3 regions of the Clostridium sp. AWRP genome follow, and region 2 is predicted to be linked to each of the others. Evidence: riboswitches for the same ligand, from Rfam matches in the RefSeq annotation. Region 2 holds a riboswitch; each other region holds the start of a gene.
The links. Region 2 has a riboswitch for FMN ahead of DMR38_RS07600 (FGGY family carbohydrate kinase). Riboswitches for the same ligand answer to the same signal wherever they lie in the genome.

Region 1 (8,309 bases), 1.4 Mb from region 2:
CTATTTTTTTTCCTTTTTTCCTTTCATCCTTAATCATCAGTTTGCATTGATAATCTTGTTGATTTAAATTTATAGGAACATCCATATAATAGTATGAATTAGATACAGTATTGAATACTTTAAAATCGTTCATGTTATTGTTAAGCACTTGTGCAATATTTCCACTAAGTTGATTTTTGCCATCTCCTTTTTGATCTAAAACTGTTCTTATAATATCCTTCATCTCACTGGTCTTTATGTTTATCTGTTCTTTTATCTGGCTTACAATGTCATCCATACCATTTTGCTTTACAAAATTATTGTGATGAGGACTTTCAACTTTACTGCCTTCTTTTTCAGAAAACTTTAAAACCGTATTTGAAGTATCTTTTTGTTCCGAATTTTCTATATTTTTAGGAGAAATACCTTTATCTGTACCTGTTTTTTGTTCTATATTTTTAGAAGAAATATCTTTACCTACACTTGTCTGCTGCTCTATGTCTTTAGATGAAATATCCTCTTTTACATTAGATGGCTGCTCTATATTGGGGTATTGAGTTTTTTCTTCACCTACTGAATTTTTGGTTTTATTTAAAATCTCATTTAACTTACTTACATCCAATCCCTCACTATTTAAAACAGTTTTATTTTCCACACTGGCCCTTTCTGTACCTGCTCTACTAAGAGTATCTTTTTCATTCTGTGTAGAAGCAGTATTATCCTTAGTAGGTATATTTATTGCTTTACTGCCACTATCTTCACTTCTATATACTTCAGCTTGAGCCTTTTCGGAAATAACTTTTAAATTGTCTTTTGTACCTTCAACTTGGTTTGGGGTTTGTACATTAGTGGAATTCTGTCCAGATAGATTTTCTCCCAAGGATTTTATTTCGTTATATATGGTGCCATCCTTTTTAAATACATTGTTAAAACTTTTTATATTATCTTCGTTTAGTTCCATATTGTTTTCCAGAAAAGTAAGCAAATCATTACCACTTATCTGTTTTAGTTGGGTAAAAAAATTTTTTAATGTACTGGTGGTAAATTTACCTTCTGTGCTTTCAGGGGATATACCTCTACTATCTAAATATTTATTTATAAACTCATTCTCTTCATTAGGATCATTTTTTATTTTGTCTATAAAATCCAGGGTAGTTTTTATATTAGAAATATTGCTTTTGGTAAGTGGTATTTCGTGCTTAAGCATGCTTTTTACAAGCTGGTAGTCATCACTACTTAAATTAAGATCACCGAACTCTCTAATAAAACTACCTATAGGATCTTTGCCGACCCTTTGTTCTCCATCTTGTGAGTTCACAATTTTTAATTTAAGTTTTCCATTTTCGAACCCTTGTACTTCTAGTCTTACAAGTTTATTTGGCAAAAAATCTACTGGGTTTTCTATTTCTGCAGAAAATTGCCATCCATCTAAAAGTTTTAAAAGTATTTCTCCTGTAGACTTTTTTAGATCTAAAATCCTAGCAGAAAATCTTTCACCTACTTCAAAAGATAATTTAGTAGATATGCGCTTGTTATCTACATTATAACTACTGTTTACATTCCATATACCTGGCAAATTCATCACCCTTTATAAATTTATTCTCTTTTTAAGTTATGTATAAATTATCGTACAAAAATGTTTTTTCATAAAGATAAAATAAAAAAATCTGGGATAAACCCAGATTCTTTTCTAATTGTTATGTTCTGCTAAACCCCTACTTTTACTCTGCTCTTGTTTCAATACTGGTGATACACTCTTATACAAAAGTAGTGTAAGTGCTGTAAGTAGTACTCCCTTTAATAAATTAAATGGTACAATAGCAAATAATATCAAAGTATTTATATCTGTTATACTTCCATTTACTTTTCCTGCTGCTGCTACCATTGCACTTATAGGGAAATTAAGTAGTTTTTCATAAAGTGGAAGTAATATAAAGTAGTTTAACACTGCAGCAGATACTGACATAGCAATAGTTGCTGCCCCAAGGCTAATTGCTGCTGTCTTTTTAGTTTTATGTCTGTTATATAAATATCCTGCTGTAAATACTAAAACTGAACCCACTGCAAAATTTGCGAACTCTCCTATAAATGCTGTTTTTCCATCAAATATTCCATGAAGTATATTCTTTAAAAGCTCTATGGCAATTCCAGCTCCAGGTCCAAGTGCAAAAGTACCTATTAAAGCCGGTAAATCACTTATATCAATCTGTAAAAATGATGGGAACACAGGAATTGCAACTTCTATGAACATAAGTAAAAATCCAATTACACCTAACAATGATATCTTTACTAGCCTGTTTAATTTATTACTTCTCATATCTAACATCCCCCTAAAACATTGTGTATAACCTTCTAAGGTAAGTTAAAAAAGCCCTGATAAAATATCAGGGCTAATAAACACTACATTTTACCTTCTTTCATCCAGACTCTACTGTCGGCCTCGGAATTTCACCGAATCATACCAATTATGGCTCGCGGGCTATACCGCCGGTGGGGAATCACACCCCGCCCTGAAGATTATATTTTAAATTTTCAAGTTCATTATAATACTTTTACCATCACATTTCAACATATTCTTAAAATAATTTTTATTTCATGCTAAGGGATATTCTCTTTCTCTTCTCGTCTACTTCAAGTACAGTTACCTGAACTATATCTCCTACTTGAACTACATCAAGTGGGTGCTTCACAAATTTATCTGACAACTGACTTATATGAACAAGTCCATCCTGATGAACTCCAATATCTACAAAAGCTCCAAAATCTGCTACATTTCTAACTGTGCCTGTAAGCACCATACCCGGTTTTAATTGATTAATGTCTATTATTCCAGTCTTAAGTATAGGTTTAGGAAGTTCTTCTCTTGGATCTCTGCCTGGCTTTTTTATCTCTTTTATTATATCTTTTAGAGTTGGTTCACCTACATTAAGCTTCTTTGAAAGAACATCTATGCCTATTTTATCAACTCTATTATCTATACCTGAAAGTTCTCCATTTTTTAAATCTTCCATGCTGTATCCAATGATTTCCAAAAGTCCTTTTGCTGCATCATAAGATTCAGGATGCACAGAAGTATTATCAAGGGGCTCACCGCTTTCCATTACCCTTAAAAATCCTGCACACTGTTCAAAAGCTTTGGCTCCCAATCTTTTAACCTTTAAAAGCTCTTTTCTATTTTTAAATTTTCCATTTTCTTCTCTATAAGCTACAATGTTTGATGCTATCGCAGTATTTATTCCAGATATATAGGATAGAAGAGAGGGCGTTGCTATATTTAGATCTACCCCTACACTATTTACACAGTCTTCTACAATTCCCTTTAAAGATTCATCCAATTTCTTTGGTGCAACATCATGTTGATACTGTCCTACCCCTATGGATTTAGGGTCTATTTTAACAAGTTCTGCTAAAGGATCTTGAAGCCTTCTGCCTATAGATATAGCTCCCCTCAAAGATACATTTATATCTGGATATTCCTTTGCTGCAAGTTCTGATGCAGAATAAATTGAAGCTCCTGCTTCAGATACAATTACATAGTACAGATCTTTTCCCTTCTCTTCCTTCACTTCTTTTATAAGTTTTCCAATCAGTTCTTCAGATTCCCTACTAGCAGTTCCGTTTCCAAGAGATATAACATTTACATCATGCTTATATACTAGCTCTTTTAGTTTCTTTATAGAGCCTTCTACATCATTTTGAGGTGCTGTAGCATATACTATTGCGGTATCTAACAATTTGCCTGTATCATCCAATACTGCAATTTTGCATCCATTTCTAAAACCAGGGTCATAGCCAAGTACATTTTTTCCCTTTATAGGTGATTGCATCAAAAGTGCCTTCAAATTAGCTTTAAATATTTTTATGGCGCCTTCTTCTCCCATATCTGTAAGTTGTGACCGTATTTCTCTTTCAATAGATGGGTAAATTAGTCTCTTTAGCGAATCTTCTACACTTTTTTCTATATAAGTATCTGTTATATTATTTCCTCTAAGAGATTGATTCTTTAAGTAAATTTCTATATTCTCCATATCACAGCTTATCTTTACAGATAAAACTTTTTCCTTTTCCCCTCTATTTATAGCTAGTATTCTATGAGGTGGAATAGACTTGACTGCTTCTCTATAATCATAATACATTTCATAAGGAGTTGGTTCTTTACTTTCACCCTTCGTTTCAATTATTCCATTTTCCCAAACAAATTTTCTTATCCATTTTCTATACTTTGCTTCATCAGAAATAACTTCACTTATTATGTCAACTGCACCTGCTAGTGCATCTTCTGAAGACTCAACGCCCTTTTCTTCGTTTATAAATTTTTCTGCATACTTTTCTATATCATCTTGAAAATTCCCATCCAAAATAGCTTCTGAGATAGGCTTAAGCCCCTTTTCCTGTGCAATAGTTGCTCTGGTTCTTTTCTTTGGTTTATATGGTCTATATATGTCTTCTACTTCTGTTAAAGTACTGCTGTGTTCTATAGAATTCTTTAATTCTTCCGTAAGTTTTCCCTGTTCTTCTATTATCCTTATTACATCTTCTTTTCTAGATTTAAGATTTCTAAGATATGTAAGCCTTTCTGCCAGTTTTCTTAAAGTTACATCACTCATACTCCCTGTAAGCTCTTTTCTATATCTGGCTATAAAAGGCACTGTATTACCTGAATCTAAAAGTTCGATTACACTATTTATATATTTTCTATTTACACTAAGCTCTTCAGCTAATGTATCTATTATATTATTCATTTTTACCTCCTGGTTAATTTTATTTATGATAAATCTCTAAGCTAAAAGAAGGATTAAACATACTGAAAAAGTATAAATCAGCTAAAAATATATTACAACAGTTATATACATTTTGGCAAATTAATATATATTTAGAAACACTTTATTTTAGAGGTTATTATTAATGAAAAAATTTATGTTTATGCTGCCATTAACTATATTTTGTATTATTTGTTCATTGAGCTTTCAATACTACTATTTTGTGCATCCACTAAACTCTTCAAAAGTTAAAAATACTATTTCCTATCTATCTTCAGATAATTTTAAAGGAAGGCTTACTGGAACCTTGGAAAATTATGAAACAGCAGATTTTATAAAACATTATTTTAAAGCAGAAAATCTAAGTCCCTACAATAAGGATTACCTACAATCCTTTAATGTAGTTTACCCTGAAAAAATAGATGCTGATCCATATCTCATAGTAAAGGATAGAAATGGCTTTATAGTAAAACAGTATAAGTATGCTGCAGATTATAAGGAAGATATGCTAAACTTTAAAAATAGTAGTGTATCTTTTAAAAAAGATAATGTTATTTCACTATCAAAAAACAGCTTTCAAGTCCATACATCAAACCAATATTTTTTGTTTTATACTCCAAAAAATGATAACTTAGATTTTAGAAGTTCCTTTATTTCAAACTCTAGGGGAAGTATGTACATTATGCTAAAAGAACAAACTGCCAAAGGAATAAAAAATTATTTAAATTCAGGTTGTGAAATAAGCTGTTTCATACCTTTTCATAATAAATTAACTTCTGCTTACAACGTAATAGGATACATAAAAGGTAAAAATCCTGCTCTACCACCCCTTGTTCTATCTGCCCATTTTGATCACCTTGGTTCTGATCTTTCTGGTACAGTATATAGCGGCGCCCTAGATAATGCTTCTGGTACTTCTTTTTTACTGGGTCTTATAAAATATATAAATTCTCTTGGGAAACCCGAGAGAAATATAGTAATTGCAGCTTTTAATGCAGAAGAATTTGGCTGCCTAGGGTCAAAAAATTTCGCACAACAATATAAAGACACCCTAAGAGGAGGAAAAGTTATAAATTTTGACATGTTAGGCAGTGATAAAAACGTTCCTCTTTCCATAATGGCAGGAAAATGGGATTCAAAAAATTCACCTTTTGTAAAAGAAATAGCACAATTATGTAATAATGGCAAGATAGACTTTAAGTATACTTTTGAAAATTCCAGTGATCATCAATATTTTAGAGCTTATAACATAGACGCCCTAACTTTATCAGATGCAGACACATCAAAAATACACACACCTATGGACAAATCTCAATATATAAATACAAAATCCATAGATAGGTGCTTCAGTGTAGTCTCAAAAGAAATTGACAACTATGCTTTCAATTATAATCCTTTTATTTTATACTCTAAACATCTATTAGCCATATCGTTTTGTGGAATACTTATAATGGTTAGTTTATATTTGATTAAAAGTTGATAATTGACAATAGTCAGTTGAAGGAGGATTTTTCTTTAAAAATCCTCCTTAACTTCCAGGTCCCTCTATAAACTTAAATTATACCCTGGGCCATCATAGCCTCAGCAACCTTTAAAAATCCAGCAATATTGGCTCCTACAACCATATTTCCTTCATTGCCATATTCTTTTGCTGCGTTTTTAGAATTATTATAAATATTAATCATTATATTTTTGATCTTATTATTTACCTCTTCAAATGTCCATGAATATCTTATACTATTTTGAGACATTTCAATGGCAGAACATGCAACTCCTCCTGCATTGGCTGCCTTAGAAGGTCCAAAGAGAACCTTATTACTCAAAAATACATTTATTGCATCTAAAGTTGAAGGCATATTTGCTCCTTCTGATACAGCTATAACACCATTTTTTACAAGAGTCTCAGCAGATTCCTCATTTATTTCACCTTGAGTTGCACAAGGAAAAGCTACGTCACACTTAACATTCCAAATTCCTCTAAAATCTGGTACATACTTAGCAGTAGGCACACTCTTTAAATATTCTTTTATTCTTCCCCTTCTAACTTCTTTAATTTCTTTTACTACATCTAAATTAATTCCATTTTCATCTAAAATATATCCATTAGAATCAGAACAAGTAATAACTTTAGCTCCAAGCTCAGTTGCTTTTTCAATAGCATAAATAGCCACATTTCCCGAACCTGAAACTACTACTTTTTTATCCTTGAGACTCAAATTATGATCTTTTAGCATTTCTTCAGTAAAATAAACTAATCCATATCCAGTTGCTTCTGTTCTGGCAAGACTTCCTCCATAAGCCAGTCCCTTGCCAGTCAAAGTGCCCTGTTCACTTACACTTTTAAGTTTATTATAATAGCCATATAGATATCCTATTTCTCTTCCACCAACGCCTATATCTCCTGCAGGCACATCTCTATTAGAACCTATGTATTTGTATAGCTCGGACATAAAGGCTTGGCAAAATTTCATAACTTCGTTATCAGATTTACCTTTTGGATCAAAATCCGAACCACCTTTTGCTCCTCCAATAGGTAAGCCTGTTAAGGAATTCTTAAATATCTGCTCAAATCCTAAAAATTTTACAATACTTTGATTTACAGATGGATGAAATCTTAACCCACCCTTATATGGTCCTATAGCCGAATTAAATTGAATTCTAAAACCTCTGTTTACTTGAACCTCTCCATTATCATCAACCCATGGTACTCTAAAACTTATAGCTCTTTCTGGCTCAGTTAATCTTTCAAGTAATCCTGCTTTAATAAAATCAGGTCTTCTATCAAATACTGGTACTAAAGAAGCTAAAACTTCTTTCACTGCATCAAGAAATTCTTTTTCACCTGAATTTCTTTTTTGTACAGTACTTAAAACTTTTTGAACATACTCTTTGCCATCCATATTATTACTCCTTCATAAAATAATTGTAGTTATCTTTACTATTTTACTTATAATTATACCAAAATCAACATAACTTAAAAACATATTTTATCATATTATAGAAATTCTGCACAAATTTAAATTTCTATTTATCCACATACACATTATCTAATATATGTAACATAATCAATTATATCTAGGTTTCCTGTTCTTTACTTCAACAAAAAATACAGTGATAACCGTAAATAGAAACATGATTAATCCACAACTAAAGAATCCAAATCTACCACCAAATTTTTGCATAACTACGCCAACGAAAGCACTGCCAAAAGGGGTGCTTCCAATATTTAAAAGGGCATATATACTCATTACCCTCCCTCTATATTCATCTTCTGTATTAAACTGCAGTGTAGCATTTGCCTTATTTAAAAAAGTAAGTCCAAAGAATCCTATCCATACAAATAGCATCCCTACTAATAAATAACTGCTTGTAAATAAAGTTACTATTTGTAAAATAGCCAATATAAATGAATTTATAATGAGAAAATACTTACTTCTAAGTCCTCTGCCTATTCCTGCCATAAAAATAGCTCCTAAAAATGATCCTGCACCTGAAAGACTTAAAAGAATACTATACTCCTTTGCTCCACCATTCATGACTTGCTTTGCAAATACAGGTATAATTACATTA
Region 2 (8,309 bases):
CTCTCTGTACTGCCCATTGTAGCACGTGTGTTGCCCTGGACATAAGGGGCATGATGATTTGACGTCATCCCCACCTTCCTCCGCGTTAACCGCGGCAGTCTTGCTAGAGTGCTCAACTAAATGTTAGCAACTAACAACAGGGGTTGCGCTCGTTGCAGGACTTAACCTAACATCTCACGACACGAGCTGACGACAACCATGCACCACCTGTATCCCTGCCCCGAAGGGCTTCTCTTATCTCTAAGATATTCAGGGTATGTCAAGTCCAGGTAAGGTTCTTCGCGTTGCTTCGAATTAAACCACATGCTCCGCTGCTTGTGCGGGCCCCCGTCAATTCCTTTGAGTTTTAATCTTGCGATCGTACTTCCCAGGCGGAGTACTTATTGTGTTTACTGCGGCACAGAAGGGGTCGATACCTCCTACACCTAGTACTCATCGTTTACGGCGTGGACTACCAGGGTATCTAATCCTGTTTGCTACCCACGCTTTCGTGCCTCAGCGTCAGTTACGGTCCAGAGAATCGCCTTCGCCACTGGTGTTCTTCCTAATCTCTACGCATTTCACCGCTACACTAGGAATTCCATTCTCCTCTCCCGCACTCCAGATACCCAGTTTGAAATGCAGTGCCCGGGTTAAGCCCGGGTATTTCACATCTCACTTAAATATCCGCCTACGCACTCTTTACGCCCAGTAATTCCGGACAACGCTCGCCACCTACGTATTACCGCGGCTGCTGGCACGTAGTTAGCCGTGGCTTCCTCCTTGGGTACCGTCATTATCGTCCCCAAAGACAGAGCTTTACAATCCGAAAACCTTCTTCACTCACGCGGCGTTGCTGCATCAGGCTTTCGCCCATTGTGCAATATTCCCCACTGCTGCCTCCCGTAGGAGTCTGGACCGTCTCTCAGTTCCAATGTGGCCGATCACCCTCTCAGGTCGGCTACGCATCGTCGCCTTGGTAGGCCGTTATCCTACCAACTAGCTAATGCGCCGCGGGTCCATCTCAAAGCGGATTACTCCTTTAAATCAGTTTCCATGTGAAAATTGATTATTATGCGGTATTAATCTCCCTTTCGGGAGGCTATCCCCCTCTTTGAGGTAGGTTACCCACGTGTTACTCACCCGTCCGCCGCTAATCCACTCCCGAAGGAGCTTCATCGCTCGACTTGCATGTGTTAAGCACGCCGCCAGCGTTCGTCCTGAGCCAGGATCAAACTCTTAATTTAAAAGTTTATATGGCTCTATAGAAAATTGATATTAACTTCGCCCAGCTTCGTCAAATACTTCACTCCGGTGCTCAATTACGTTAGTAAGTTCCGCTCCTCGTTCAGCATTTTCCTCGCTGTACTCGTTACTATCAATTTTAGTATATTACTAAATGTAATACACTAAATTACGAAATTACTTTTTTAGCTGCTCTCGCAGCTCAAAAGAATTGCTGGTTTATTCTAAATAAGTTGTACTTATATCTTCCTCTGTTTAATTTTCAAGGATCATTTTGCCGCCTCACTTCGACAGCTTTTATAGTATATCATCTTTATTTCAACCTGTCAATTAGTAACTTATTTCCAGGTTGTTCATTACATTATATATTCTTTTAGTAATATAATTAATAGCTTTTATATAGTACTATGCAAACTGAATTGCTGTAATACTCTTGGTTGCGGGAGCAGGACTTGAACCTACGACCTTTGGGTTATGAGCCCAACGAGCTACCAACTGCTCCACCCCGCGTCATTATACATTTATATTAACAACCATCCTTGGTTGTACTGGCCGCTTCTCGAAGCGACAAGTGATATCTTATCATATATGCAGATATAAGCAATTAGCAATATTCGGTGTTTACCATACAATATTGTAGAAATACCTCATTATACTTCTATATACCCAATAATTGATATAGTGACACGCCTGACATAGTTTGCTGAAAATAAGTATTACCTCTCAATTAATATTAATCAAATCTTCGGCCTACTAGTATCAGTCGTATCATTATGAAGAAGAAATTAGCAATTAACTGCTAACCCCTTTTTATAACTTTATGTTGCTAACCATACCACTTAATACACTTTTTCTAAGTACATACTGCTCCTTATATATATTTGAATTGTTGGCATTTGGACTATATTTATTGATAATTTTTAGATTGCTGACAAGTGCCTCCTTTAAGTCCCCTATATCACCTGCTGCATATGCACCAATAATACAATCTGTAAGTACAGCACCTCCCGAGACTTCTAGTGTAATTGTTTCACTTTGCATAATATCTGCTTTAATTTGATTCCATAAATCATCTCTACTTCCACCCTCGGTAATGGTAATTCTGTCTATTTTGATACCAGCATTTCTATAATCATTTGTAATTTCCATATAATCATAAGCAATGGCCTCCAAAACAGACCTCCATAAAACAAATTGATCTGTATCCAAGGTCATGTTCAAAAAACAACCTTTTATCTTTGAAAATTGACCATATCCACCAGTTAAATATGGTAAGAAAATCACACCATTACATCCTGGCACAACCTTTTCTGCTCCTCTGCTAAGCAGTTTATAATAGCTATCATCATCAGATTTTCGACAAATGTTATCCTTAAACCAACGCAGTGCCAAGCCTCCAGTTCTAACAAATCCCCAGTAAAAATATGTATTTTCTAAAGTGCCGCTGTTAAAAATCAATTCACTTCCCCTTTGACTAAGCTCTGGAATAATCCCATTTGTAGAGACACAAAACATGGCACAAGTTCCTGAAACATCTACAGCCTTATTTGCTTCAAGAATTCCGCTTCCCAACATGGACTGCATTGTATCACCTGCACCAGCACAAATTGGTATGCCATGAGGACATCCCGTTTCCTTTGCCGCACTTTCCGATAACGTACCAATAATATCCCAGGGCTTTACAATCTTAGGCATATAGCTTTTAGCTATCCCTAATATATCAAGCTGTTTATCAGACCATTTCTTTTCATATACACAATATCCAAGGCCCCATCCTGACATAGTTCCCCAATCAACAAAAGCATCCTTACTTTCTAAACCTGCAAGATTCATCAGGATATAAGGAGCATTATGGACAAACTTTTTGCCTCTTTTTTGAAATTCTTTACTATTTGCTAAGATCCACCTTGCATGCAGCGCTGGAAACATACAGCTTGGATCAGCATTTCCCGTTTCCTTTCCCCAAACATCAAGGTTCAATTTCTTAAGAGTTTCAGCATCTCTCTGTGTTCTTGAATCCAAATAGTTTATATAAGGCGTAATTGCCTTTCCACTTTCGTCTATACCCACAATTCCACAAATAATTCCATCCCCCATAATTGCTTTAATTAAGCTAGGATCAATTTCTTGTTTTTTTAACTGTTCTACGCACTGTTTCATACCAAGCTTTGTAAGTAAAAGATATTCATCTGCATCCATATCAACCCATCCTGGATGAGGATATTTCAAAGTTGTTCTATTTGACGATTTTGCTACACATTTCATATTTTTATCATATACAGCAACCTTTACGCTTTGAGTTCCTGCATCAAAAGCAAGATAATAATGTTCCATTTTATATATTTAGTGAGAGGTACATAAAAATTGCAATCTCCCCCTAAAATTCACCTCTTTTCTTTATCATACTATCTAACGTTTAATTTTAAGCAAAATAACCCCTAGGTTCTCCTAGGGGATTGTAAACATAATAAACATATACATCTTGTTTATCCACCTTCTTTCATCCAGACTATACTGTCGGCTTCGGAATCTAACCGAATCTGCCATATGGCTTGCGGGCTGTACCGCCGATAGGGAATTTCACCCAACCCCGAAGGATATTCTATATAACTTTATCATTAATATATCATTGTGCTTTTTCTCTGTCAATGTTCATATAACTTTCTTCATTAAAACTTTTTAGTAAATCGTTTATACCAAATCCTATATTACCTTTTACTCCATTTTCAATATCAAGCAGCATCTTAGTGTCATTTTCTCTATACTTTTTATAGTCCTCATTAAGTACAACTAGATATTTTTCAAACTTTCCTTGAATCGGCTTAATTATCTTACAATACTTTTTTGTAAGTTCAATACATCTAATAAAGCTGCACTTTACTTTCTCATCCTCCTTTAAAGATTTTACAAATTCAATTTGATTATTTACTGTAGTATTTTTAACACTATCGTCATAGTTCAATATCTTTTTTGCTTGACTACTCATGATTCTCTTTAGTTCATCTAAATTATCACCATCTACCTTATCTAATTCTTCTAATGGATAGTTACTCTCATCTACTTCCTCAGCAGAATCTAAAAATTCCACAAGCTTTAACCATACTTTCTTCTTTTCATCATTATCAATTGTAACTTCTAAAAATGGCTCATACATAACGGCAAACATTTTTCCAAAATTCCCCGGAAATATTCTAAGCAAACTATTTGATATAAGTTCTTTTTTATCATCTCTAGACAGTTCCAGCGTTTCCCGCAGCTTTTTAATTTGTTCTCCTGAATACTTATAATCATCTGGATTCTTTTCCATAAGACTTGATATGATCAACTTACTTTTTTCTAGATAACTTATGTTCTCATCTATTTTTTCTAAAGCATCCATTAAAGCTTCTTGCAGTCCTTTTTTACCTGCAATTACATCGTTTATGCCCTTTATTGGTATATCTAAAGTTCTAAGTGCTCCTATTAAATTTAATCTAATAATATCCTCATCTGAATATTCCCTATAATTGTTTTCAACATTTTTTAAAGGATTAATCAAACCTTCACTTTCGTAGTATTTAATAGCCTTCTTAGTAAGTCCAGTCTTCTCTGCTGCAATTTTTATATTCATATATATTTTCCTCCCACCAATATCAATAAATCTTGCTTTTATATTAATGGTATCCCTAAGGTACATGTCAATATATTTTTAGGTAAAAAAAGAATAAAGTACATCTTCTCAAATAATTAGTACTTTACTCCCTAAAATTTATCCGATTTCAAGAACTCTGTTCATATTACTCTACAAGTGCAATCATTTTCTTTCCAAATAACATATTAGTTAAGGCAATAGCACGTCCAACACCGATAACTGCCACTAAAGTTCCAATGCCAATTCCAACAACTTTTCCAGCACACACCAAACCAATAACTACAGTAATTATAACGCTTGATATATCTGTTATATTTTTTGCCAGTCCAAGTCCTTTCTTAGTTCGCTCTGCTAGTGCCTGTGTAAAACCATCTGCAGCATTTGGAACAATCTTCATTTGAACTGTAATATATGCTCCAATTCCAGTGAGCATAATTGCTACTGCAAGCAAAAGCAAATTCATTATTAAGTTATCACAATTTATGACTATCATATCATTAAAAATATTAATTATACGGCTAAATACAATACTCATGGGAACCTGTAGTAAGTCAAATGGACGAAATTCCTTTCCACGCAGGGCTGCTTGTCCAGCTACACACAGTATGTAAATACACATAGTTGCATTTCCCAAGTTTATATTCCAAATTTTTGAGATAGAATATGGTATAGAAATTATAGGTGATACTCCGAGACCTGTTTTTGTATTCAAAATAATTCCTAATGCAAGTATCACAAGTCCGATACAATACATCATTCCGCGATAAAATTTCTTCATATGCATTCCTCGATTCTTAGTTTTGTTATAAGTTTGCATTTTTAAATTTAATTACTCTATTTAGTAAAAATTATAAATTTTAGCTACTGTTTATTTACTCTTTTTACTTCCTTCGTATATTGTATATAAATAGTAACAATACTATTATATAAACTTTATAAATTAAAAATCAACTTATATCAAACACACTTTTGCAATAATTAAGTTTATCTAAATATTTTGTACATAAGTCTTATTCTTTTTCTTTAGCATATTTCCAATATTCAAACAGTATAATGTACTTTGCAAAGGACAATATATAATTTGAGACACCTCACAAATTGTACACAATTCGTGAGGTGTCTCTCTAAACAATTGGAGGACAAAATTTATGGTAAAGACAAGTAATAATATCAACAGTGCAACTCTTCAAATTAAAAAAGAACAGCTTGATATATCAAAAAAGTGTTAACAATAAAAAATGAATTAGACTACCTTTTCAATAAATATCTTTACAAGTTCTGGATCGAATTGAATACCTGCATTCTTAATAAGCTCTTTTACGGCTATCTCTTTTGATAAAGCACTTCTATAAGCCCTCTCACTTATCATAGCATCAAAAGCATCAGCTATTGCAATTATTCTTGATTTTAATGGAATTTGCTCTCCTTTAAGTCCTTTAGGATAACCCTTTCCATCCCATCTTTCATGATGTGCTAAGACATACTCTGACATTTCCGCCATATCATTAACAGAACTTAAAATGCGATAGCCTATTTCTGGATGACGTTTAATTTCTTCCCACTCTTCATCGATAAGCTTACCTGGTTTATTTAAAATATTCTCATCTATGGCAACCTTTCCTATATCATGTAACAACCCTACAGTTTTTAGTTCTTGTATTTCACCATCTGGTAGATTCATAGCCTTTCCTAAAAGATTACAATATTCAGATACTCTATGAGAATGTTGTTCCTCTCTTTTATTTTTTTCATGCAGTGTATTTATAATAGCACCAATTGTTTTTCCTCTCATGCTTGGACTCTCAAAAAGCTTCTTTTTATACATGAAATCTTCTGCTTTTTTCAGTACTTCAAATACATCCTCCTCTTCATGGTACTTTGCTGCAAATCCAAAAGAAATTGAGGGATTTATTGACTCTACCTTCTCCTTTGAAGCTAATTCAGAAATACGCTTAAGCATTTTGCCTGCTTCAAGTTCATTTGTCTTTGGAAGCAGTATTACAAACTCATCTCCTCCTACACGTGATATTATACCTTTATCACCACAGACATTAAGCATTACCGACGAAACCTTTTTCAGCAATTCGTCACCAGCAGCATGTCCAAAAGAATCATTTATTAACTTTAATCCATTAACATCAGCCATAACAATAGTAAGAGGAAAATTTTCTTTGTTATTTAATCTTTCAATCTCTTCTTCAAAAAACCTCCTATTGTATAGTCCTGTAAGTTGATCGTTGTAGCTTAGAAATTCAATTTTCTTTTGATTTTTTCTTTCATCTGTAATATCTCTGCTTATTGCAATAACCTCATTTTCTCTACATTTAACTATCCGAAGTTCATAATATTTCTTACCTGCTGATGTATCAATTTCGTATTGAAAACTTTCCAAAGAATTATTTTTAAGAGCTGCCTTAATTTTCTCAAAACAAGTTTCAGCTATTTTAGGTGGAATTACATGCCAAAGAGTTTTTCCTATGAACTCATTTTTAGGCATTATTAACATAGAAGTATCTTTTATTTGACAGTCTTTGAAAACAGCATTTTCATCTACAACAAAGATAATGTCTGGAATAGCAGTTACTATTGCTCTATTTCGTTCTTCACTTTTCTTTAAATCTTCTTCACTTTTCATTAGCCTATAATATTGACTTCGAAGTTCTTCCTCTATTGCAGCCAATTCATTATAAGAATCCTCTATTTCTTCATTTGACACCAGTAACTCCTGTTTACTCTTATTCAAAGCATCATTTGTTTCTAATAGTTCCTTGGTACGTACAGTAACTCTTTTTTTAAGAGTTATATTCCATAATAGTAATAGAAGTATACTTGCCACTGATGCAATTATTAATCCTCTATACTCTATTACTGTCTGATAGAAGTTTTTTTCTTCATAAACCCCCAACCACTTATTATTTATCTCATCATATTTTCCTGTAGCCCTAAGTACTTGCAATCCACCATTAAGAGCAAATAGTAAATCATCATTTCCCTTTTTTACAGCAATACAGTAATCATCAGGATTAATAACTAATCCATTACCTTTTATGTTTGAAATCTTATCCTTTTTCATAAAATAATGTCCTATTATAGTTGAAACTACTGCATAGTCATATTTGTTCATAGCTATAAGTTTAAGTGCTTCCTCAGATGAATGAACTTTAACAAAATTAATACCAAGATTCTGCTTTTTAAGATATTCTCCTGATATCTCATCTGCTTCGACTACTACTGTCTTCCCTCTTAACTGACTTATATTATTTATACTTTCTCCCTTTCTTGTAAATACATCAGCACCAGTTACTGCAGTTTTTGTTGTAAAAGAATAGAGTTTTTCCCTATCCTTAGAATAGAACATCCCTGCTGCGACATCTATTTTACCCCTTTCAAGTTCATCCATAGTTTCACTCCAGGTACCTAGTTTAATCTTTACCTTAAATCCCATGGCCTCTGC
Region 3 (8,309 bases), 830 kb from region 2:
AATACTACTCACTGTTTTATGCTGATATATAGGAGCTTGTGGATTTGTTGTAGGGTGATTGTCCAGTATAAATTGCAGTGAAGAGTTTTTCACACTTTTAAATTTAGGCGAAGTAACTGGATCTCCCCCACTATAATCTGGCCATCCATACCATCTTCCCTTTTTTACTTCATATATATAATCTGTATCTCCAATAACAGGTCTGCTGCCTCTATTTTCCATTCCACCTACAGCACATATTAATTTACTACTATCTGTAAAATCCATTCCTGTAACATTCCTTATTCCCCAGGCAAAAGTATCACTTGTCCCGCTTTCCAAATTATATATTATAATGCAAGCATTTCCTGGGAAATGTGCTGGAACTATTTGACCTTTTATACTTTTAGTATTATAGCTTTGAAAAGCACCTGTCTTACTCTTTCCAAAATTTATTCCCCCAAGAGTTATATTCTCCGGGCTCATATCATGGGCGTAAAGATTGCCGTTTACCCATTTATTATCATCTCCTACTACACCTGAATTAGTAGCAGAACCTATGGAAATATATAAACATCCATTGCTTACTTTTACTAAGCTGTCCTTATAATCACCATAATTAGGCAATCCTCTTATTAAAATTGTATTTTTACCTTCATTCATATTATAGCAATATATACTATCTCCCGAAGAATAATATAGCTTGCCCTTATAATAATCCATGCTGTGAATATTCAAATTTGAATTTTTCAATATGTCATAACTTTCCCCGTTATCTTTTATAATCTGTATTCTATTACTATATGCTATGTAATAATTTTGTTTTTCATCTTTTGTAAAGTCAACTGCACTTTTTAATCTGGAATACTTTAAATCATAACTTAGAGTATTGTCCTTCATTTGAACTTCAACTTTATAATGAGTTTTAGAAAAATAATTTACAATTACAAAAGTTAACACAAATACAACTATAGTTGTAAATAAAATTTTTATAATTTTTTTCATATACACTACTCTCCTCAAAATTATAGATCCTAGAATATATATATTAAAAAAGAACCCTGCATATGAATAACTAAATGCAGAGTCCTTTTAATTTTAATATATGGTTTATAAATTTTTAGCTTATTTTTTATCTGTAAGCTGTATATGTATTTTTTCTACATATGCTAGTACATTAAATACATCTCTAATTTTATTATCTTCCATACGGTTAGCATACTTTTCATAGTATTCCACTGCATGTTTTTCCCTTTTACATGCCATTTCAAGCAATTTACCATTACCTGCGTATTTGGAGTAATCTAATTTTTTGAGATTAGGTTCAGAAGTAAATCCTCCTATTTTCTTGTGCACTGAAGCATGCATATACTCTATTTTAGAAAGTGCTTTAAACATATCTTTTATTTTTGAATCTTCAGCTAATTTCGAAGCTTCTTTATAAAAATCTCCATTAAATACTTCTAGCTTAAACGCATTACTCACTATTTTTAAATGCCATTCATCCAAATTATGTCCTAAAGTTTTGATTTTATTTTCATCTTCAACTAAATATCTTACAGGAGCTCCACAAAAAGGGCAAAACATTATGTTTCCTGAAGAGTTTTTTCTAAGAAAAGCCTCCTTATTGAAAAAATAATTTTTATCATCTATAACCATACCACAGATGCTGCAAATTAATTTATTCATCAAAAACAATCCTTTCTATCATGAATTTTCCTACAACTTTGTAATTTAAATTTAGTATATCACAAAATGCCTAGTAGAAACTTTTATGAGTAAAAAGAATATACTTCAAATCCTTATCATAATTATTAATATTAATTCTAATTTTAATTACAGGAGTTTTTATGAAAAGAGACAGGTTTTTAAAAAATTCACTTATTTTAATTTGTTCAAATTTAATTACTTCTATATTTGCATTTATATTTCCCATAATATTATCTAGAGAACTTGGTGCTGAAGGAATAGGTCTCTATGGACTAATAATGCCTATATATGATTTGTTCATATGCCTTATATCGGGAGGTATGGTAGCGGCCATTTCTAAAATAGCTGCTGTATATTTTAGCAAAGATGATTTTAATAATTTAAATAATTCCATAGATGCATCTCTAACTTTTAATTCACTCTTTGCCTTACTTATAGTCTGTACCGTCTTTATAAATGCTCCTTACATAGGTACTAAAATAGTAGATGACCCTAGATCGGTACATGCCCTGCAGGTTATGTGTCCAGCTATGTTTTTTATAGCTTTGTCTTCCATATTAAAAGGATATTTTTATGGAATATCTGAAGTTAAAATACCTGCACTTATAGATATATCGGAAAAATTCCTCCGCATTGTCATAATAATTAGCATAATAACTATATTTTCCTTAAAAGATGTAAGCAGCACTGTAACAGCAGCTTACATAACTTTAACTATAGGAGAATTTATAAGTTTTATATTACTTTACATACTGTATAAAACTAGAAGGAGAAAATTTAGATCTAGTTCTTCAGATCCCGAGGAAAAACTTCAGCTTTTATTCAATATACTGGTACTATCTTTTCCCCTTTGTTTAAATGGATTTTTGTCTACTGCACTTGGTGCTGTCTCTACACTTATAACTCCAAGAAGGCTTGTAGCATCTGGCATAGAGTACAACTTAGCCCTAGCTATGATAGGCAAATTTGACGGCATGGCTTTAAATATAATATTTTTTCCAATTACAATTATAAATTCCATATCCATGGTTCTTATTCCAGATTTATCAGAAAAAATGAGCCGTAAAAATTACTGGTCTATAGAAAAAAGAATTCATCAAATTATAAAAGTATCTTTGTTTTTAGGTATCTGTACCATGGTAATTTGCCTTTTCACTGGAGATTACTTAGGACAATTATTTTATAATAGAAATGACCTGGGAAATTATATAAAATTTGCTTCATTAGCTGCTCCTGTTACCTTTATCTCCTTCTCTACTTTTGGTATTTTAAATGGCATTGGCAAACAAAATATACTATTAAAAAACTCTTTGATTTCTGCCATTTTAGAAGTCATATTAATATACATACTTGCAGGCATATCATGGATAAATATATACAGTACTGGAATAAGTTTAATGATAACTTCATCCACCACTTTAATTTTAAACATGAAAGAAATAAAAAAAAGCAGCAGAAGCTGCTGTCATATTCTATAATCAATTCACAATTCACAGTTCACAATGCACAATTTCAGTAGATTTTCTGTGGCAACAGAAAATCATCCTTAATTGTGAATTGTGCATCGTTCATTGTGAATTGATTTAAAACTGTTTCATCAAATTTGCCATTTCTATAGCTGACATAGCTCCATCATATCCTTTATTTCCACCTTTAGTTCCTGCTCTTTCTACGGCTTGCTCTATATTATCTGTGGTGAGGACACTAAATATCACTGGCATACCACTTTCAAGGGAAACACTTGCCACTCCCTTTGATACTTCATTTGATACATAATCAAAATGAGGTGTCTGTCCTCTTATTACTGCTCCCAGACAAATAACTGCATCATACTTTTTAGAGAAAGCCATTTTTTTTGAAACCATCGGTATTTCAAAGGCTCCTGGAACCCAGGCTACCTCAATGTCTTCTTCGCATGCTCCATGTCTTTTTAAACAGTCTAAAGCACCCTCTAGCAATTTTGTACCTATAAATTCATTAAATCTTGCAATTACAATTCCAAATTTTAAACCTTCTGCAACTAATTTTCCTTCATATGTCTTCATAAATAATCCTCTCTTTTCTATTTTTATTTACATAATTTTAATAAATGTCCCATCTTTTCTTGTTTAGTTCTCATATATCTCTTACTTTCCTCTGAACAATCTACTTCAATAGGTACTCTCTTTACTATTTCCAATCCATAATCTGAAAGTCCCTCAATTTTCTTTGGATTATTCGTAAGAAGTTTTATTTTTTTAATACCTATATCTTTAAGTATTTGTGCTCCTATCCCATAATCACGCATGTCTGCTGGAAATCCCAATGCCAAATTTGCCTCTACTGTATCCATTCCATTTTCTTGAAGCTTATAAGCTTTTATCTTATTTAAAATTCCTATGCCTCTTCCTTCTTGATTCATATATAAAAGTACACCTTTGCCTTCTTTTTCTATCTGTTTAAGTGCAGATTGAAGCTGCTGTCCACAATCGCACCTAAGTGAGTGAAAAACATCTCCCGTAAGACACTCTGAATGTACTCTCACAAGAACAGGTTCTTTTTCAAAATTATCTCCCTTTACAAGACACACATGCTCATCACCATTTAATATATTTTTATAACCTATAATTTTAAATTTTCCAAATCTAGTTGGAAGATTAGCAGAAGCCACTCTTTTAACCAACTTCTCTGTCTTCTTTCTATAAGCTATTAAATCCACTATAGTAACAATTTTTAAATTATGTTCTTTAGCAAACTCCATCAAATCATCTCTTCTTGCCATAGTTCCATCATCTTTTATTATTTCACATATTGCTGCTGCGCCTTTAAATCCTGCAAGCTTAGCTAGATCAACTGAAGCTTCCGTATGACCAGTTCTGTCAAATACTCCATTTCCCTTAGCTATAAGCGGAAATATGTGTCCTGGTCTTCTGAAGTCATCTTTATAATTTGAAGCAGCTATCATATTTATGGTACGTGCTCTTTCAAAAGCTGATATTCCCGTTGTAGTATCTTTATAGTCAACAGTTACAGTAAATGCTGTTTCATGATTGTCTGTATTATGCTGAACCATAGGATTTAATCCAAGTTTTATTGCTATTTCTTCTTCAATTGGTGCACACAAAAGACCTTTTGCATATTTGATCATAAAATTAATATTTTCCCCAGTTGCCTTCTCTGCAGGTATAACTAAATCACCTTCATTTTCTCTTCCTTCATCATCTACAATTATGATCATTTTCCCTTGTTTAAGATCTTTTATTGCATCTTCTATAGTATCAAATTTAAAATTCATGATTTTTATCTCCCTTCAAAAATAAATGTTTAGACATCTGAAAAAAATGCCTTATTGCATAAAGCCATATTCCTTTAGTTTTAAAGCATCTATACTGCCGCTCTTTTCTGGCTCTTTTTTTGGATTCAAAACCATTTTTTCTACATATTTTCCTATTAAATCACACTCTATATTTACTAAATCTCCTATTTTTTTATAATCTAAAATAGTTTCCATCTTAGTATGGGGTATAAGAGACACACTGAAACAATTTTTATTTAATTCTGCTACAGTAAGGCTCACACCATCTATAGTCACAGAACCTTTTCGTACTATATATCTAAATAAATCAGAAGACGCCTCTATGTCTATCCAGGTTGAGATGTCCTCTTCTCTCACATCTACAATTTTTCCAGTACCATCTATATGTCCACTTACTATATGTCCACCTAATCTGTCTCCAAGCCTTAGAGCCCTTTCCAGGTTAACTTTGCTTCCTATTTTTAAATCTTTTAAACTGCTTATTCTCAAAGTTTCAGCCATAATATCTACAGTAAAAGAATCCTTTTTTAAATCAACTACAGTAACACAAGTTCCATTTACAGCAATGCTGTCTCCCAGTTTAACTCCATCTAGTAAATTTCCTGCTTTTATGGAGACTTTTGAAGAATTTCTTCCCTTTGATACTTTTAATATTTCTCCTATTTCTTCTACCAAACCAGTAAACAAGTTTATCCCTTCTTTCTAATTTTCAGCATTTATTACATAGGCTTGTATCATAATATCCTCTCCCACATTTTCTGCACATATATCTTTTAATTTTATACTGTCTGAGAGGTTTTCAATTCCATATCCTTCAACTGAAGTTTTAGCATTCTTACCTCCAAGTATTTTAGGTGCAATAAAATAAATAACTTTATTTACAATTCCAGACTTAATTGCAGAAAAATTGAGTTCTGCGCCTCCCTCAACAAGTACACTATCTATACCCATTTCTCCAAGTTTTTTAGTTAAATATTTTAAATCCACCCTTCCTTCTCTATTTTCTGGACAGGCAACTATATTTACTCCCATAGATTTTAAAGACTCTGCCTTGTCCTTATCAAACTTTTCTGTACATGCTATTATTATTTCCCTTTCACGAGAAGTTTTAAAAATTTGAGATTCAACAGGCACTCTCAGCTTTGAGTCTACAATTACAGCTTTAGGACTTTTGCACTTTTCTTCAAGCCTTGTAGTTAAAAGAGGATCATCTAAAATCACAGTACCTACCCCAACCATAATTGCCATAACTCTATTTCGCATCTTATGAACTTTTAACCTTGATTCTTCACCTGTTATCCATTTAGACTCACCACTAACTGTAGCTATTTTCCCATCTAAGGTAACTCCAGATTTTAAAATTACAAAAGGTACCTTTGACTTTATATAATTCATAAATATCTCATTTATTTTTACAGCTTCTCTTTCCATAACCCCGGTAACTACTTCTATATTTTTATCTTTTAAAATTTTTACGCCTCTTCCTGATACAAGAGGATTTGGATCTACACTTCCTATTACTACCCTTTTTATTCCAGCTTCTACTATAGCTTTTGCACAAGGCGGAGTTTTTCCATAATGTGAACAAGGTTCTAACGTTACATACAAATCTGCACCTTTTGAATTATCTCCTGCTTCTCTAAGTGCATATATTTCCGCATGAGGCCCTCCAAAAAAACTATGATAACCTTTTCCTATTATCTTTCCATTTTTGACTATCACAGCTCCCACAAGGGGATTTGGATTCACAAATCCTCTTCCCAATAAAGCTAGTTTTAAAGCTTCTTTCATATACTTTTCATCTGTATTTTCTTTTTCCATAAGATTCACTTCCATAATTTTAATTATATATTTATTTACTTTTTTGTATAAATATAACATTGTATGCTTATAAAACTCCTACTTTTCTTGAAATTTTGCATATAAAAATTCCCTGAAACAACCTTCAGGGAATAAAATTACAAAACACATAAAAACATAGCTTAAACTATATCTTTACTTTCTTTTATCCAGACTTTACTGTCGGTACTGGAATCAAACCAGTTCATGCTATAAAAGCTCGCGGACTATACCGCCGATCGGGAATTTCACCCTGCCCCGAAAGTTTAACTTTATTAAGTTTTATCATGCTTTCAATATATACCTATTTTTTTCTATTGTCAATGGTAATTTTGCAATTTTTTATTCTTGCTCTCCTAAGTCAATTCCACGATATTTCTTTTTTGTCTCCATATCTTTTAACATATTAAGTATTTCTGGATTTATATTTTCCCCTTTATCATAACTAGAATTTACTCTTCTTATCTCAAATTTTTTAACTTGTTCCAGCATAATATCTGCCTGACTTGAAAGTTCTTCACTTGCTGCTGCACTTTCTTCAGACGTAGCAGAATTTTCTTGAATTACCTGGGATACCTCCATTATTCCGCTGTTAATCTGCTCTGCACCAGTGGCCTGTTCACTAGAAGCTTCTGCTATACTTTCCACAAAATCTGCTACTTTTGTAACTCCTTCTACAATTTCACCAAGAGCTTCAGCAGTTTCATTTGCAATCTTAGTACCTGTATCCACCTTCTTAATGGAATCTTCTATTAGTGCAGTAGTTTCTTTTGCAGCATCCCGTGATTTTGCGGCTAAATTTCTTACTTCCTCAGCAACTACTGCAAACCCTTTTCCGTACCTACCTGCCCTCGCAGCTTCAACAGCAGCATTTAGAGCCAGAATATTTGTCTGAAAAGCAATATCATCTATAGCCTTTATAACCTTGGATATATTACCTGAAGCTGCATTTATATCATCCATACTTTTAAGCATTTCCTCCATATGTGAATTTCCCTTAACTGCATTAACTTTCACCTGTTCAGTCAATTCATTTGCCTTACCTGCATTATCCGCATTAAGTCTTATTTGTGAAGAAATTTCTTCTACAGAAGCCGTCAATTCTTCTACAGAACTTGCTTGTTCCGTAGAGCCTTGAGAAAGGGCTATACCCGAATCTGATACTTGTTTTGCACTGGAAGCCACCTGGTTTGCCGCAGCTTGAATATTTGTTACAACTTCATTTAAATTATCATTCATCTTTTTAAATGACCTGGCAAGTATTCCTATTTCATCTTTTCTACTAGTATTTATATTTACATTTAAATCTCCATCTGCAACTTTATCTGTAGAAATCATAAGCTCCCTAATTGGTCTTATTATGGATAGTGAAATAATTGTTCCCAGTACTACAGCAGCAAGCACTCCTATAATTATAAAAATTATAATTATTTTTTGACTTGCACTGGCTGTTTTATCATTGTTCTCTGAAGAACTTTCTGCAATA

Region 1: it holds a riboswitch for FMN, as region 2 does, so the genes downstream of both, DMR38_RS01235 (ECF transporter S component) here and DMR38_RS07600 (FGGY family carbohydrate kinase) in region 2, are expected to answer to the same signal.
Region 3: it holds a riboswitch for FMN, as region 2 does, so the genes downstream of both, ribD (bifunctional diaminohydroxyphosphoribosylaminopyrimidine deaminase/5-amino-6-(5-phosphoribosylamino)uracil reductase RibD) here and DMR38_RS07600 (FGGY family carbohydrate kinase) in region 2, are expected to answer to the same signal.

Annotation. Positions count from the first base shown of each region.
Region 1 is NZ_CP029758.2:249,440-257,748, reverse strand. It holds gene DMR38_RS01240 (hypothetical protein) at 1-1,561, opposite strand, end outside; gene DMR38_RS01235 (ECF transporter S component) at 1,670-2,296, opposite strand; FMN riboswitch at 2,385-2,501, opposite strand; gene DMR38_RS01230 (Tex family protein) at 2,568-4,721, opposite strand; gene DMR38_RS01225 (M28 family metallopeptidase) at 4,885-6,219, shown strand; gene gdhA (NADP-specific glutamate dehydrogenase) at 6,293-7,639, opposite strand; gene DMR38_RS01215 (MFS transporter) at 7,805-8,309, opposite strand, start outside.
Region 2 is NZ_CP029758.2:1,631,502-1,639,810, reverse strand. It holds rRNA gene DMR38_RS07610 (16S ribosomal RNA) at 1-1,226, opposite strand, end outside; tRNA gene DMR38_RS07605 (tRNA-Met) at 1,659-1,734, opposite strand; gene DMR38_RS07600 (FGGY family carbohydrate kinase) at 2,035-3,558, opposite strand; FMN riboswitch at 3,713-3,826, opposite strand; gene DMR38_RS07595 (MerR family transcriptional regulator) at 3,851-4,834, opposite strand; gene DMR38_RS07590 (DUF6198 family protein) at 5,001-5,633, opposite strand; gene DMR38_RS07585 (transporter substrate-binding domain-containing protein) at 6,099-8,309, opposite strand, start outside.
Region 3 is NZ_CP029758.2:2,457,821-2,466,129, forward strand. It holds gene DMR38_RS11345 (hypothetical protein) at 1-984, opposite strand, end outside; gene DMR38_RS11350 (ferritin family protein) at 1,105-1,668, opposite strand; gene spoVB (stage V sporulation protein B) at 1,830-3,167, shown strand; gene ribE (6,7-dimethyl-8-ribityllumazine synthase) at 3,273-3,734, opposite strand; gene DMR38_RS11365 (bifunctional 3,4-dihydroxy-2-butanone-4-phosphate synthase/GTP cyclohydrolase II) at 3,758-4,963, opposite strand; gene DMR38_RS11370 (riboflavin synthase) at 5,015-5,671, opposite strand; gene ribD (bifunctional diaminohydroxyphosphoribosylaminopyrimidine deaminase/5-amino-6-(5-phosphoribosylamino)uracil reductase RibD) at 5,687-6,805, opposite strand; FMN riboswitch at 6,978-7,093, opposite strand; gene DMR38_RS11380 (methyl-accepting chemotaxis protein) at 7,166-8,309, opposite strand, start outside.